One region of the Streptomyces misionensis genome, then DNA from elsewhere that is predicted to be linked to it. Evidence: riboswitches for the same ligand, from Rfam matches in the RefSeq annotation. Region 1 holds a riboswitch; each other region holds the start of a gene.
What was found. Region 1 has a riboswitch for cobalamin ahead of BLW85_RS11205 (cobalamin biosynthesis protein). Riboswitches for the same ligand answer to the same signal wherever they lie in the genome.
Positions count from the first base shown of each region.

Region 2: it holds a riboswitch for cobalamin, as region 1 does, so the genes downstream of both, BLW85_RS25630 (ribonucleoside-diphosphate reductase subunit alpha) here and BLW85_RS11205 (cobalamin biosynthesis protein) in region 1, are expected to answer to the same signal.
Region 3: it holds a riboswitch for cobalamin, as region 1 does, so the genes downstream of both, nicT (Nickel transporter NicT) here and BLW85_RS11205 (cobalamin biosynthesis protein) in region 1, are expected to answer to the same signal.

Region 1 is NZ_FNTD01000004.1:2,113,528-2,117,881, forward strand. Features, by position in the region: gene BLW85_RS11195 (inorganic phosphate transporter) at 1-1,184, shown strand, start outside; gene BLW85_RS11200 (hypothetical protein) at 1,219-1,446, shown strand; cobalamin riboswitch at 1,579-1,717, shown strand; gene BLW85_RS11205 (cobalamin biosynthesis protein) at 1,822-2,784, shown strand; gene BLW85_RS11210 (cobyric acid synthase) at 2,781-4,289, shown strand; gene cobN (cobaltochelatase subunit CobN) at 4,286-4,354, shown strand, end outside.
Region 2 is NZ_FNTD01000004.1:5,244,261-5,248,614, forward strand. Features, by position in the region: gene BLW85_RS25630 (ribonucleoside-diphosphate reductase subunit alpha) at 1-1,624, opposite strand, end outside; cobalamin riboswitch at 1,749-1,873, opposite strand; gene BLW85_RS25635 (GNAT family N-acetyltransferase) at 1,926-2,432, opposite strand; gene mctP (monocarboxylate uptake permease MctP) at 2,515-4,143, opposite strand; gene BLW85_RS25645 (DUF3311 domain-containing protein) at 4,140-4,354, opposite strand, start outside.
Region 3 is NZ_FNTD01000004.1:7,919,959-7,924,312, reverse strand. Features, by position in the region: gene BLW85_RS36775 (alpha/beta hydrolase) at 1-1,104, shown strand, start outside; cobalamin riboswitch at 1,416-1,604, shown strand; gene nicT (Nickel transporter NicT) at 1,632-2,741, shown strand; gene BLW85_RS36765 (D-Ala-D-Ala carboxypeptidase family metallohydrolase) at 2,890-3,669, opposite strand; gene BLW85_RS36760 (GH25 family lysozyme) at 3,704-4,354, opposite strand, start outside.

The sequences.
Region 1 (4,354 bases):
ACGACACCGCGAACGCGATGGCCACCACCATCTCCACAGGCGCCATGAAGCCGAAGCTCGCGGTGGCCATGTCCGCCTCCCTCAACCTGGTGGGCGCCTTCCTCTCCGTGGAGGTCGCCAACACGATCTCCAAGGGTCTCGTCGACGAGAGCGGCATCCGTCCCGAGGTCATCTTCGCCGCCCTGGTCGGCGCGATCCTCTGGAACCTGGTGACCTGGCTGGTGGGCCTGCCCTCCAGTTCCTCCCACGCCCTGATGGGCGGTCTGATCGGCGCCGCCGTCGCCTCCGCCGGATTCGGCGCCGTGCACGGCGGCGTCCTGGTGACCAAGGTGCTGCTGCCCGCGGTCGCGGCGCCGGTCGTCGCGGGCATCGCCTCGATGGTCGCCACCCGGTCCTCCTACGGCATCGGCGGCAAGACCGAGGGCGTGGCCACCCGCAAGGGCTACCGCACCGGCCAGGTCGCCTCCGCCGCCCTGGTCTCCCTCGCGCACGGCACCAACGACGCGCAGAAGACGATGGGCATCATCACCCTCGCACTGATCGCGGGCGGCGCCATCTCCCCCGGCTCCAACCCTCCCACCTGGGTGATCCTCTCCGCGGGTCTGGCCATCGCGGCCGGCACCTACATCGGCGGCTGGCGCATCATCCGCACCATGGGCACCGGCCTGACCGACCTGGAGCCCCGTCAGGGCTTCGCCGCCCAGACCAGCGCCGCGACGGCCATCCTGGCCTCCTCCCACCTCGGCTTCTCCCTCTCCACCACCCACGTCGTCTCCGGCGCCGTGATGGGCGCGGGCCTGGGCCGCAAGGGCGGCGTGGTCCGCTGGTCCACCGCCACCCGCATGGCCGTCGCCTGGGTGCTCACCCTGCCGGCCGCCGCCCTGGTCGGCGCGGGCGCCGAGGCCGTCACCGAGCTGGGCGACTGGGGCACCGCCGTGGTCGCCGTCTTCCTGGTCGCCGCGAGCGCCTGGATCTACAAGCTGTCCCGCCGCGAGGTCATCGACCACACCAACGTGGTCGCCGACCCGCCCGCGGAGCCCTCCGGCGTGGTCACCACCGCCATCGCCGCGGTGACCCCGCCCCCGGCGGGCACCGTCGCCGACGGCCTGACCGCCACCATCCCGGCCCCGGCCGCCGAACCGGCGGCCACCGCCCCGGCCGTCCCGCCGGCCGCCACCGTCTGATCCCCGCGCCCCCGTTCACCAAGGAAGCATCCCCATGAAGATCGACTGGGCGGCCATCGGCTCCGTCTTCGGCGTCAGCCTCGTGTTCACGGTGGGCCTGGTGGCCCTGTTCACCCTCGGGGTCAACGGCCTGGCCAAGCGCGAGAAGGCCGCCGCCCAGGGCGAGTCCGCGGCGCTCGCCGTCACCGGCGCCTACGTCTGCTTCGCGGCGTGCGCGGCCGCGGTGGCGTACGGCATCGTCCTGATCGTCTCCAAGTCCTGACCGCACGGCCCCACTCGACGGCACACCCGAAGGCTCCCGCGCGCCCCTCGCGCGCCGGGGCCTTCGGCGTGCCCGTACCGTGGCGTGATGTGGGCATCCGCACACTCCCGCAGGTCAACGGCAAGTTGACGGCCGTTCCGGGCACGTGGTGGACTGCCCAGGCCATGTAGGGCGGCAGAAGAGGAAGCCGGTGCGAATCCGGCGCGGTCCCGCCACTGTCACCGGGGTGAACACCCCGGGAGCCAGGAACTCTCGCCGCCCGTTTTCTTCGTACCAGGGCGCGGACACCCTGAGTGAGGACCTGTATCGCCATGCTCGGCAGCCGAAGGACCAGTACCAGGACCACTGTCGCGGTGCCCACGGCCGGCTGAGCCGATGGGTGCCGATCGCAGGTATGCGTACGGCGCCGCCGCCGGGCTTCTCGGCGACCTGCTCCTCGGTGATCCCCGCCGCGGGCATCCGGTCGCCGCGTTCGGGCGTGCGGCCGCCGCGGTGGAGGGCGCGTTGTGGCACGACCACCGCGGCTGGGGCGCTCTGCACACCACCGTGTGCGCCGGTGGCGCCGTCGCGCTCGGAGCGCTGGCCGCACGCGTCGTACGCCCCTCCCCCGCCGCCTCCGTCGCGCTGACCGCCGCGGCCGCCTGGTCCGTGGTCGGCGGCACCTCGCTCGCCCGGGAGGCCCGGACCATCGGCCGCGCCCTGGCCGCCGGGGACGTCGAGGCGGCCCGCGCCCGGCTGCCCCATCTGTGCGGCCGGGACCCGCAGGCGCTGGACGCCGACGGCATCGCGCGGGCCGTGGTCGAGTCGGTCGCCGAGAACACCTCCGACGCGGTCGTGGGCGCCCTGGTGTGGGGCGCGGTCGCCGGGGTGCCGGGGCTGCTCGGCTTCCGCGCGGTCAACACCCTGGACGCGATGGTGGGTCACAAGTCCCCGCGCCACCGCCGCTTCGGCTGGGCCGCAGCCCGCCTGGACGACGTGGCCGGCTGGCCGGGGGCCCGGCTGACCGCCGTGCTCGCCGCCGCGGCCGGAGGCGACCCGCGCGGCGCCGTACGCGCCTGGCGCGCGGACGCCCGCCGGCACCCGAGCCCGAACGCCGGTCCCGTGGAGGCCTCCTTCGCGGGCGCCCTCGGCGTCCGGCTGGGCGGCACCCTCTCCTACGGCGGCCGCGTGGAACACCGCCCCGTCCTCAACGGCGCCGCCGGACGGCCCGTCCGGGCCGACGACATCGACCGGGCGGTACGGCTCTCCCGCCGCGTCGGTCTGCTCGCGCTCGGCACCACGGTCGCCGCGCGCCTCCTGGTCACCGGAGTCAAGGGTCTGAAGGGACACGGGAAATGAGCGGTGGTCTGCTCGTCGCCGGCACCACGTCGGACGCCGGCAAGAGCGTCGTGACGGCCGGGATCTGCCGCTGGCTGGCACGCCAGGGCGTGAAGGTCGCGCCGTTCAAGGCGCAGAACATGTCCCTGAACTCCTTCGTCACCCGCGAGGGCGCCGAGATCGGCCGGGCCCAGGCCATGCAGGCCCAGGCGTGCCGGATCGAACCGACCGCGCTGATGAACCCCGTGCTGCTCAAGCCGGGCGGCGAGCAGAGCAGCCAGGTGGTGCTGCTGGGCAGGCCGGTGGGCGAGATGAGCGCGCGCGGCTACCACGGCGGGCGGCAGCGGCGGCTGCTGGGCACGGTGCTGGACTGCCTGGCCGAGCTGCGGCGCACGTACGACGCGGTGATCTGCGAGGGGGCGGGCAGCCCGGCCGAGATCAATCTGCGGCGCACCGACATCGTCAACATGGGGATCGCGCGCGGTGCCCGGCTGCCCGTGCTGGTCGTCGGCGACATCGACCGCGGGGGCGTCTTCGCCTCCTTCTTCGGCACCCTCGCCCTGCTCGCGCCCGAGGACCAGGAGCTGGTCGCCGGGTTCCTGGTGAACAAGTTCCGGGGCGACGTCTCGCTGCTGGAGCCCGGGCTGGACATGCTGCGGGACCTCACCGGGCGGCGGACGTACGGCGTGCTGCCGTTCCGGCACGGACTGGGGATCGACGAGGAGGACGGACTGCGGGTGTCCCTCCGGGGCGCCGTGCGGGAGTCGGCCGTCGCTCCCCCCGTCGGCGAGGACGTGCTGCGCGTCGCCGTGTGCGCGATCCCGCTGATGTCCAACTTCACCGACGTGGACGCGCTGGCCGCCGAACCGGGCGTCGTGGTGCGGTTCGTGGACCGGCCGGAGGAACTGGCCGACGCGGACCTCGTGATCGTGCCCGGCACCCGGGGCACGGTCCGGGCGCTGGAGTGGCTGCGCGCCCGGGGGCTCGCGGACGCCCTGGTCCGGCGGGCCGCGTCGCAGCGGCCCGTGCTCGGCATCTGCGGCGGCTTCCAGATCCTCGGCGAGCACATCGAGGACGAGGTCGAGTCGCGCGCCGGCGCGGTTGCCGGGCTCGGCCTGCTGCCCGTACGAGTGCGCTTCGCCCGGGAGAAGACCCTCGCCCGGCCCGCCGGCCGGGCCCTCGGCGAGCCGGTGGAGGGGTACGAGATCCACCACGGGGTGGCGTCCGTCGAGGGCGGCGAACCCTTCCTGGACGGCTGCCGGTCGGGCCAGACCTGGGGCACCCACTGGCACGGCTCGCTGGAGTCGGACCGCTTCCGCCGGGCCTTCCTGCGCGAGGTGGCCGCCGCCGCGGGGCGCCGCTTCGTCCCGGCGCCGGACACCTCCTTCGCCGCGCTGCGCGAGGAGCAGCTGGACCGGCTCGGCGATCTGATCGAACAGCACGCGGACACGGACGCGCTGTGGCGGCTCATCGAGTCCGGCGCGCCGCAAGGACTGCCCTTCATTCCACCGGGAGCGCCCGCATGAGCACAGTGTTGTTGTTGTCGACCGCCGACACGGATCTGCTGGCGGCCCGGGCCTCCGGCGCGGAC
Region 2 (4,354 bases), 3.1 Mb from region 1:
TGATCCGCTCGGCGATCCGGGTGGACAGCGCCTTCGCCTCCGGCGAGTCGAAGGGCAGCCGCAGCTTGAAGAAGACGTCCTGGAGGCCCATCGCGCCCAGGCCCACCGGACGCCACTTCGCGTTGGAGCGGCCGGCCTGCTCGGTCGGGTAGAAGTTGATGTCCACGACGCGGTCGAGGAAGGTGACGGCGGTGCGGACGGTCTCGTCGAGCCGCTCCCAGTCGATGTCCCCCGTCGCCGTGTCGACGAACGCGCCCAGGTTGACGGAGCCCAGGTTGCAGACCGCCGTCTCGCCGTCGTCGGTGACCTCCAGGATCTCCGTGCAGAGGTTGGAGGAGTGGATGACCTGGCCCGGCTCCGCGGTCTGGTTGGCGGTGCGGTTGGCGGCGTCCTTGAAGGTCATCCAGCCCTGGCCGGTCTGCGCGAGGGTGCGCATCATCCGGCCGTACAGCTCCCGGGCGGGCATGGTCTTGCGCGCGAGCCCCTTGCGCTCCGCCTCGCGGTAGGCGGCGTCGAACTCGGCGCCCCACAGGTCCACCAGCTGAGGCACGTCCGCCGGGGAGAACAGCGACCACTGCTCGTCGGCGTCGACCCGGCGCATGAACTCGTCCGGCACCCAGTGCGCGAGGTTCAGGTTGTGCGTGCGGCGGGCGTCCTCACCGGTGTTGTCCCGCAGCTCCAGGAACTCCTCGATGTCGGAGTGCCAGGTCTCCAGGTACACCGCGGCCGCGCCCTTGCGCCGGCCTCCCTGGTTCACCGCGGCCACCGAGGCGTCCAGGGTCTTCAGGAACGGCACGATGCCGTTGGAGTGCCCGTTGGTGCCCCGGATCAGCGAACCGCGGGCCCGGATGCGGGAGTACGACAGCCCGATGCCGCCGGCGTGCTTGGAGAGCCGGGCGACCTGGTGGTAGCGGTCGTAGATGGAGTCCAGCTCGTCCAGCGGGGAGTCGAGGAGGTAGCAGGACGACATCTGGGGGTGCCGGGTGCCGGAGTTGAACAGCGTGGGGGAGGAGGGCAGGTAGTCGAGCCGGCTCATGAGCCCGTAGAGCGCGGCGACCTCGTCCAGAGCGCGGACGGAGTCGTCCTCGGCCAGCCCCGCGGCGACCCGCAGCATGAAGTGCTGGGGCGTCTCGATGACCTTGCGGGTGATCGGGTGGCGCAGCAGGTAGCGGCTGTGCAGGGTGCGCAGGCCGAAGTAGCCGAAGCGGTCGTCGGCGCCGGTGTCCACCAGCGCGTCCAGGCGAGCGGCGTGGACCCGCGCGAACTCGGCGGTCCGGTCGGCGATGAGGCCTTCGCGGTGTCCGACGGCGACCGACTCGGTGAACGAGGTCACGCCCTGCGAGGCGGCCTCGGCCCGGATGGAGACGGTCAGCAGCCGGGCGGCGAGCCGCGAGTACGCGGGGTCCTCGGAGATCAGGCCGGCCGCGGCCTCGGTCGCCAGTTCGCGCAGCTCCGCCTCGTCGGCGTGGGCCGACCGGCCGCGCAGCGCGGCGGCGGCGACCCGGCCGGGGTCGGCGTCGGGGAGGTCTCCGGTCAGCTCGGTCAGGGTCCGCAGCAGCGCGGCACCGGGACCGTCGTTCTCCAGATCCGGGGCTGATGCCGGTTCGGCTGGCGCGATGGTCACGTGGGGCTCTCCCTCGCTCGGCACGGGGGCCTGGCGGAGGGCAGGGGCAGCCACGAGCGCACACGGCGTCGCGTCCACCGGCCCACTCCACGAGGCCCGGACGTCTCAGGGCACCCGGACCGGACGGCCGGGTGCGCTGTCGGCAGGTCCTCGGACTGACTCCTGTGCGCGGATACGCACAAGTACACCGTTGCGGGACAGTTCCGGATTCGCACCGGATTCCCCTGCGGCGACAGCGAGCATGAGCATACATCTAGTGCCGGGCTGCCGTGTCACCCCCAGATGTTGTGTCGCCCTGGTATCAGAGCGTCAACTTGTAGGTGATGAGAGTGACGTCGTCCAGCTCCGGGAGGGGGTTCCAGTCCCGCTCGGGCGTGCGCACGAACCCGAGGCGTTCGTAGAGCCGGTGGGCGCTGTGCATGGCGCGCTGGCTGGAGAGGACGACGGACGAGCACCCCGCGGTGGCCCGCGCGCGCTCGACACAGGCGCGCACGAGGGCTTCGCCGGCACCCCTGCCGCGCGCCTCGCGCCGCACCGCCAGCGCCCGGATCTCGGCCTCGCCGGGGCGCGCGATGTCGGCGACGGGGCCGCCCGAGGGGACGAAGGTCACGCCGCCGACGACGCGGTCCCCCAACACGGCGGCGAGCACCTCGGCCGAGGCGGCTCGCGCGGCCACGTCCTTGAGCACGGTGAGGTACGGGTCGCTCGCGCCGAAGTCGAGGAGGTCGTCGAGGAGGTACGCCTCGGCCGTGAGTTCGCCGAGTTCGTCGTACTCGGCCGGGTCGGCGGGTCGGATTCGGATGTCCATGCCGGCGAGTGTGCACGACAACGGGCCGCCGGAGCATGTGCTTTCCGGCGGCCCGTGCGCGGTTCCTCGTCTCCGGATCCGGTCAGTGGGTGGTGCCCGCCGTGGCCGGCGGCAGTTCCACCTCGACCCCCGCGTCGCCCGCGTCGGCCGTGTAGTCCGAGGGGCTCGTCTCGTCCACGCCCTCGGGGGCCTTCACGGCCTTGAGGACGACGGTGAGGACGACGGTGACCACGACGTTCAGCACGAACGCCGTCATGCCGATGTAGCCGATCTGGCCGATGCCCGGGATCTCGTCGGCCGAGCCGCCGAAGTGCTTCTGGGTCGGCGAGGCGACACCGTACGCGGCGAGGGTGCCGTAGACCATGCCGACCGCCCAGCCGGCGAGCAGCGCCCAGCGGTGGAACCAGCGGGTGAACAGACCGCCGACCAGCGCCGGGAAGGTCTGCAGGATCCAGATGCCGCCGAGCAGCTGGAAGTTGATCGCGACCGTCTTGTCCATGCCGAGCACGAAGACCAGCGCGCCCACCTTCACCAGCAGCGACACGAACTTGGAGACCTGGGCCTCCTGCTTCGGCGTGGCGTCCGGCTTGATGAAGTCCTTGTAGATGTTGCGGGTGAAGAGGTTCGCCGCCGCGATGGACATGATCGCCGCCGGGACCAGCGCGCCGATGCCGATGGCCGCGAAGGCCACGCCCGTGAACCAGTCCGGGAACATGTCCTCGAACAGCTGCGGGATCGCCAGCTGCCCGTTGTCCACCTTGACCCCGGCCGCGATCGCCATGAAGCCCAGCAGCGCCAGCAGGCCGAGCATCAGCGAGTACAGCGGCAGGATGGTGGTGTTGCGCCGGATCACCTCACGGCTGCGGGAGGAGAGCGTCGCGGTGATCGAGTGCGGGTACATGAACAGCGCGAGCGCCGAGCCCAGCGCCAGGGTGGCGTACGACCACTGGCCCGCCGGCGGTGGGGCGAGCGCCCCGCGCGGCTTGCCGGTGGCCGGGCTGAGCTGGCTGAAGGCGTGGCCGGCCTTGGCGAAGATGTCGTCGAACCCGCCCAGCTTGATCGGGATGTAGATGATCGCCACCAGGATCACGATGTAGATCAGCGCGTCCTTGACGAAGGCGATCAGCGCGGGCGCCCGCAGACCCGAGGAGTACGTGTACGCCGCCAGCACCGCGAAGGCGATCAGCAGCGGCAGGTCCTTCACGAACTCGTTGGTGTTGTCCCCGCCGCCCACGCCCATCACGTCCAGCACCGCCTGGATGCCGACGAGTTGCAGCGCGATGTACGGCATCGTCGCGAGGATGCCGGTCAGCGCCACCGCGAGCGACAGCCCCTTCGAGCCGAACCGGCCGCGCACGAAGTCGGAGGTGGTCACGTACCCGTGGCGGTGCGAGACCGACCACAGGCGCGGCAGGAAGGTGAAGATCAGCGGGTACACCAGGATCGTGTAGGGCACCGCGAAGAAGCCGGACGCGCCCGCCGCGTAGATCGCCGCGGGCACGGCGACGAAGGTGTACGCCGTGTACAGGTCACCGCCGAGCAGGAACCAGGTGATCCAGGTGCCGAACGACCGTCCGCCCAGGCCCCATTCGTCCAGGGAGTGCTCGTTCTCGGCCCGCCGCCAGCGTGCGGCGAGGAAGCCCATGACCGTGACGGCCAGGAAGAAGAAGATGAAGACGCCGAGCGCGACGCCGTTGACGCCGTCCTTCACCGTGCCGCACCCCCCTGCGCGTCCTTGCGGGAGCGCTGGTCGTGCTGCCACAGCTTGTACGCGATCATGGTGAGCGCGGTGGAGATCAGCACCCAGACCATCTGGTACCAGTAGAAGAACGGGATCCCGATGAAGGCGGGGTCCGTCTTCGCGTACGAGCCGACCCACAGCATCGCCACGAAGGGCGCGACGAGACACAGGCCGATGATCA
Region 3 (4,354 bases), 5.8 Mb from region 1:
GCGGACCCGCAGGAGTTCGTGCGGGCACCGAAGGCGGACCCGGTCCCGGACACCGAGGCGGACAAGCTCGCCCAGCGCAAGCTGGCCCGCGCGTACGCCGACGGCTGCCTGGACCGCACCGGCCGCACCATGCTCCAGCAGATGACCACGCCGAACACCGCCCGCGACCTCGACGTCATCCGCGCCGCGCTCGGCGAGCAGAAGCTCAACTACCTCGGTGTCTCCTACGGCACCTACCTCGGCGCCGTCTACGGCACCCTCTTCCCGGGCCACCTGCGCCGCATGATCGTGGACAGCGTGACCAACCCGGCCCGGGACAACATCTGGTACCAGGCGAACCTGAACCAGGACGTCGCCTTCGAGGGCCGCTGGAAGGACTGGGAGGACTGGGTCGCCGCCAACGACGCCGCCTTCCATCTCGGCACCACGCGCGCCGCCGTCCAGGACAAGTGGCTCCAGCTGCGCGCCACCGCCAAGAAGAGCCCCATCGGCGGGGTCGTCGGTCCCGCCGAGCTGATCTCCTTCTTCCAGAGCGCCCCTTACTACGACTCCTCATGGGTGCCGGTCGCCACCGTCTTCGGCAAGTACGTCGCCGGTGACACCCAGGCCCTGGTCGACGCGGCCGCCCCCGACATGTCGGACACCGCGGGCAACACCGCGTCGGAGAACTCCAACGCGGTCTACACGGCCGTCGAGTGCACCGACGCCAAGTGGCCCACCAACTGGCGCACTTGGGACCGGGACAACACCCGGCTCAACCAGGACTACCCGTTCATGACCTGGGCCAACGCCTGGATGAACCTGCCCTGCGCCACCTGGCCCGTCAAGCAGCAGAACCCGGTCGACGTCACGACCCACAAGGGTCTGCCGCGGGTGCTGATCGTGCAGTCGACCCGCGACGCCGCGACCCCCTACGAGGGGGCGGTCGAGCTGCACAAGCGCTTCGCCGGCTCCCGTCTGATCACCGAGAGGGACGCGGGTTCCCACGGGGTGACCAGCCTGGAGAACCCCTGCATCAACCAGCGCGTCGACGCCTATCTGATCGACGGCGAACTGGACGGTTCCGACGTGACCTGCGCCCCGCACGCCACGCCCAAGCCGTGACCTCGTTCACACGGTGAGGAGGGGCGGCCGCACCCCCCGGCCGCCCCTCACTCGTCCCCGGGCCCGACCGCGAGGTCAATCGAGTCGCACCCCGGCCACCCTGCGCTTCCTCTCCGCGGCCTGCTCCGCCCTCGCCACGGCCGTGTACCGGTCGCCTGGGCCGGCCGCTCCTCCCTGCTCCCCGGCCACCGATGGTGCGCCGCCCGGCGCGTTCCGCGGGGCGGGACGCATGGCCCTGCCATCGCGATGAGCGACATCCCGCCTCATCGCCTGCGCGTCCACGCTGCCTTGCAACCTCGACGTCCGGCCTTCTAGGGTGAGCGGGCCGTGGTGTTCGGGAAGACCGGTGACAGCCCTCAGGGGCTCAGTCCGGAGCGGCCCTCGCCACTGTGATCGGGAAGTTCCCGCCCCACGCATTGCCACTGGTCTCGCGGCCGGGAAGGCAGGGGCGGGCGCGATGACCCGTCAGCCAGGAGACCGGCCACGGCACCACGAATCTGATCCACGAGGTGCTGGAGCGTGACCGTATGACCATGCCCGAAGGCGTGCCCGAAACCGCCGCCTCCCCTTCCTTCCGCTGGCGGCGCGCGGACACCGTCCGAACCGCCGGCCTCTTGACCGTGATCGTCGTCCTGCACGTGATCGCCTTCGGGATCCTCTTCCTGCTCGTCACCCCACATCACTACGAGGTAGGCACCAAGGCGTTCGGGGTCGGCCTGGGCATCACGGCGTACACCCTCGGGATGCGGCACGCGTTCGACGCCGACCACATCGCCGCGATCGACAACACCACCCGCAAGCTGATGGCCGACGGGCAGCGGCCGGTCTCGGTCGGCTTCTGGTTCGCGCTCGGCCACTCCAGCGTGGTGATCGCCATGGCCGCGCTGGTCGCCGGAGGCGCACAGCTCGCCGGCACCCTGATGAACGACGGCTCGCGCACCCACCAGGTGCTCGGCACCGTCGGCACCACGGTCTCCGGCGGCTTCCTGTACCTCATCGCCGCGCTCAACCTCGTCGCCTTGGTCGGCATCGCCCGTGTCTTCAAGGCCATGCGGGCCGGACGTTACGACGAGGCCGAGTTGGAGGCGCACCTCGACTCACGCGGCTTCATGAACCGCATCCTGGGACGGCTCACGAAGTCCATCCGCCGCCCCGGCCAGATGTTCCCCCTCGGCTTCCTGTTCGGCATCGGCTTCGACACCACCACCGAGGTCCTGCTCCTCGCCCTCGCCGGCAACGGCGCCGCCGCCGGCCTCCCCTGGTACGCGATACTCTGCCTGCCCCTCCTCTTCGCCGCCGGCATGAGCCTCTTCGACACCCTCGACGGCACCTTCATGAACTTCGCCTACCAGTGGGCCTTCTCCAACCCCGTCCGCAAGGTGTTCTACAACCTCACCATCACCGGGCTGTCCATCGCCGTCGCCTTCTTCGTCGGCACCATCGAACTGGTCGGCGTCCTGCACGACAAGCTCGGCCTGAGCGACGGCGTGTCCGGCTGGATCGCGGGCCTGGACCTCGACCACGTCGGCTACGTCATCGTCGGCCTCTTCGTGGTCGTCTGGGCCCTGGCCATCGGTTACTGGCGCGTGGCCAAGGTCGAGGAGCGCTGGAACGCCCGTACCGCAGACGCGGGTTGACCCGGCGCGCCCGAGAACCGAGGCCCTGCGGCCCGGGTGAGGGCGGTCGGCCGGCCGCCCCGCTCAGCCACCTCGCGGGCCGGATCGACGGCGGGCCCGTCCGCGCCGACGACGACGCGGACGGGCCCGGTGCACCGGAGCGGGCGGATCAGGCCACGCCGCTCTCCCACCACCACGAGCCGGAGCCGTACGAGGGGTACTGGACACGGCTGTCGACGTGCTGCCACGAGTGCGTGTACGCCTCGAGGCCGGAGAAGCCGCACGTCTCGGCGATCCGGTAGGTCTGCAGGGTGCTGTAGCCGGAGACGACGATGTCCGCGGCGACGCCGTAGACGTGCATGCTGTTGGACGCGCCGCCCACCGCGGCGTTGTGCGCGATGCTGCGGAAGCCGGAGTTGACCGTGATCGGGCTGTTTCCGGCCTTCTTGCGCACGGCCTCCAGCTTGTACATCAGGCGGCGCAGGTTCTCCTTGACCGTCGCGGCGTCGACCTTTCCACCGCTGAAACCGGAGCCGTCCTGCGAGGAGAACTCGCTCCAGTCGAAGTGGGCGGTGGATCCGTCGCCGGCCTCGAGGCTGTTGAGCACGCTCTGCGTCTGCGGCCCGACGACGCCGTCCGCGCTCAACCCGTAGGCGGACTGGAAGCGTTGGACGGCAGCGGTCGTGGCCGGGCCGAAGGCGCCGTCCCAGGCGACATAGGTCTGCTGGGCGCCGGAGGCGGCCCACCCGCCGACGCGGATCTGGAGTTCGACCACGTCGGAGCCGGAGGCGCCCTGCTGGAGGGTGCGGGACCAGCCGTAGGCCGAGGCCTGGCCCGCTGCCTGGAGGCCGATGGTTGCCGCCAGGCCGAGCGTGGCCGTCAGCCCTGCCGCGCCCCGGAGCAGGGCGCGGCGGTCGATGCCGTCGGCGGAGCGTCGTACGGGTGTCATGGAAGTCCCCTCATCTGTGATGGCGTGCCGATGCTCAGGAAACGAGGCTCTGCCAGGTGTTCGAACCGACGATGCCGTCCACGGTGAGGCCGTGCGCGGACTGGAACGAGCGCACCGCCGAGTCGGTCGCGGGCCCGAACGAACCGTCCACCGTCAGCGCGGAACCGCGGGCGTCGAGCTGGCTCTGCACCGCCTGGACCGCGGGTCCCGACGATCCCTGCTGCACGGTGAGGACGAGGGCCTGCCAGGTGGCGGGGCCGACAACGCCGTCGGCGCCGAGGCCGTGCGCGGACTGGAACGAGCGCACCGCCGAGTCGGTGGCCGGCCCGAACGAACCGTCCACCGTCAGCGCGGAACCGTGGGCGTCGAGCAGGTACTGGACGGTCTTGACCCGCTCGCCGGTTGCCCCTTGCTGCACGGTGGGCCAACTCGCGGTGGGCGGCGGCGTGTAGCCGCTTCCCTTGGCGAAGGCCTGGAGGTCCGTGAGCGTGCCGTTGAAGGTGTCCTGGTCGCCGGGGAAGGTGCCCGAGTCGGCGTACTGCCAGATCGTCTGGGTGGACCAGCCGGCGGGCAGCATGCCGGGGCTGCTGGAGTAGCGGGCTATCCACAGCGGGTTGGTGCTTGCGAAGCTGCTGTTGTTGCCGGTGCAGGTGGTCCACCAGTCGGTGGTGGTGTAGATCGCCGG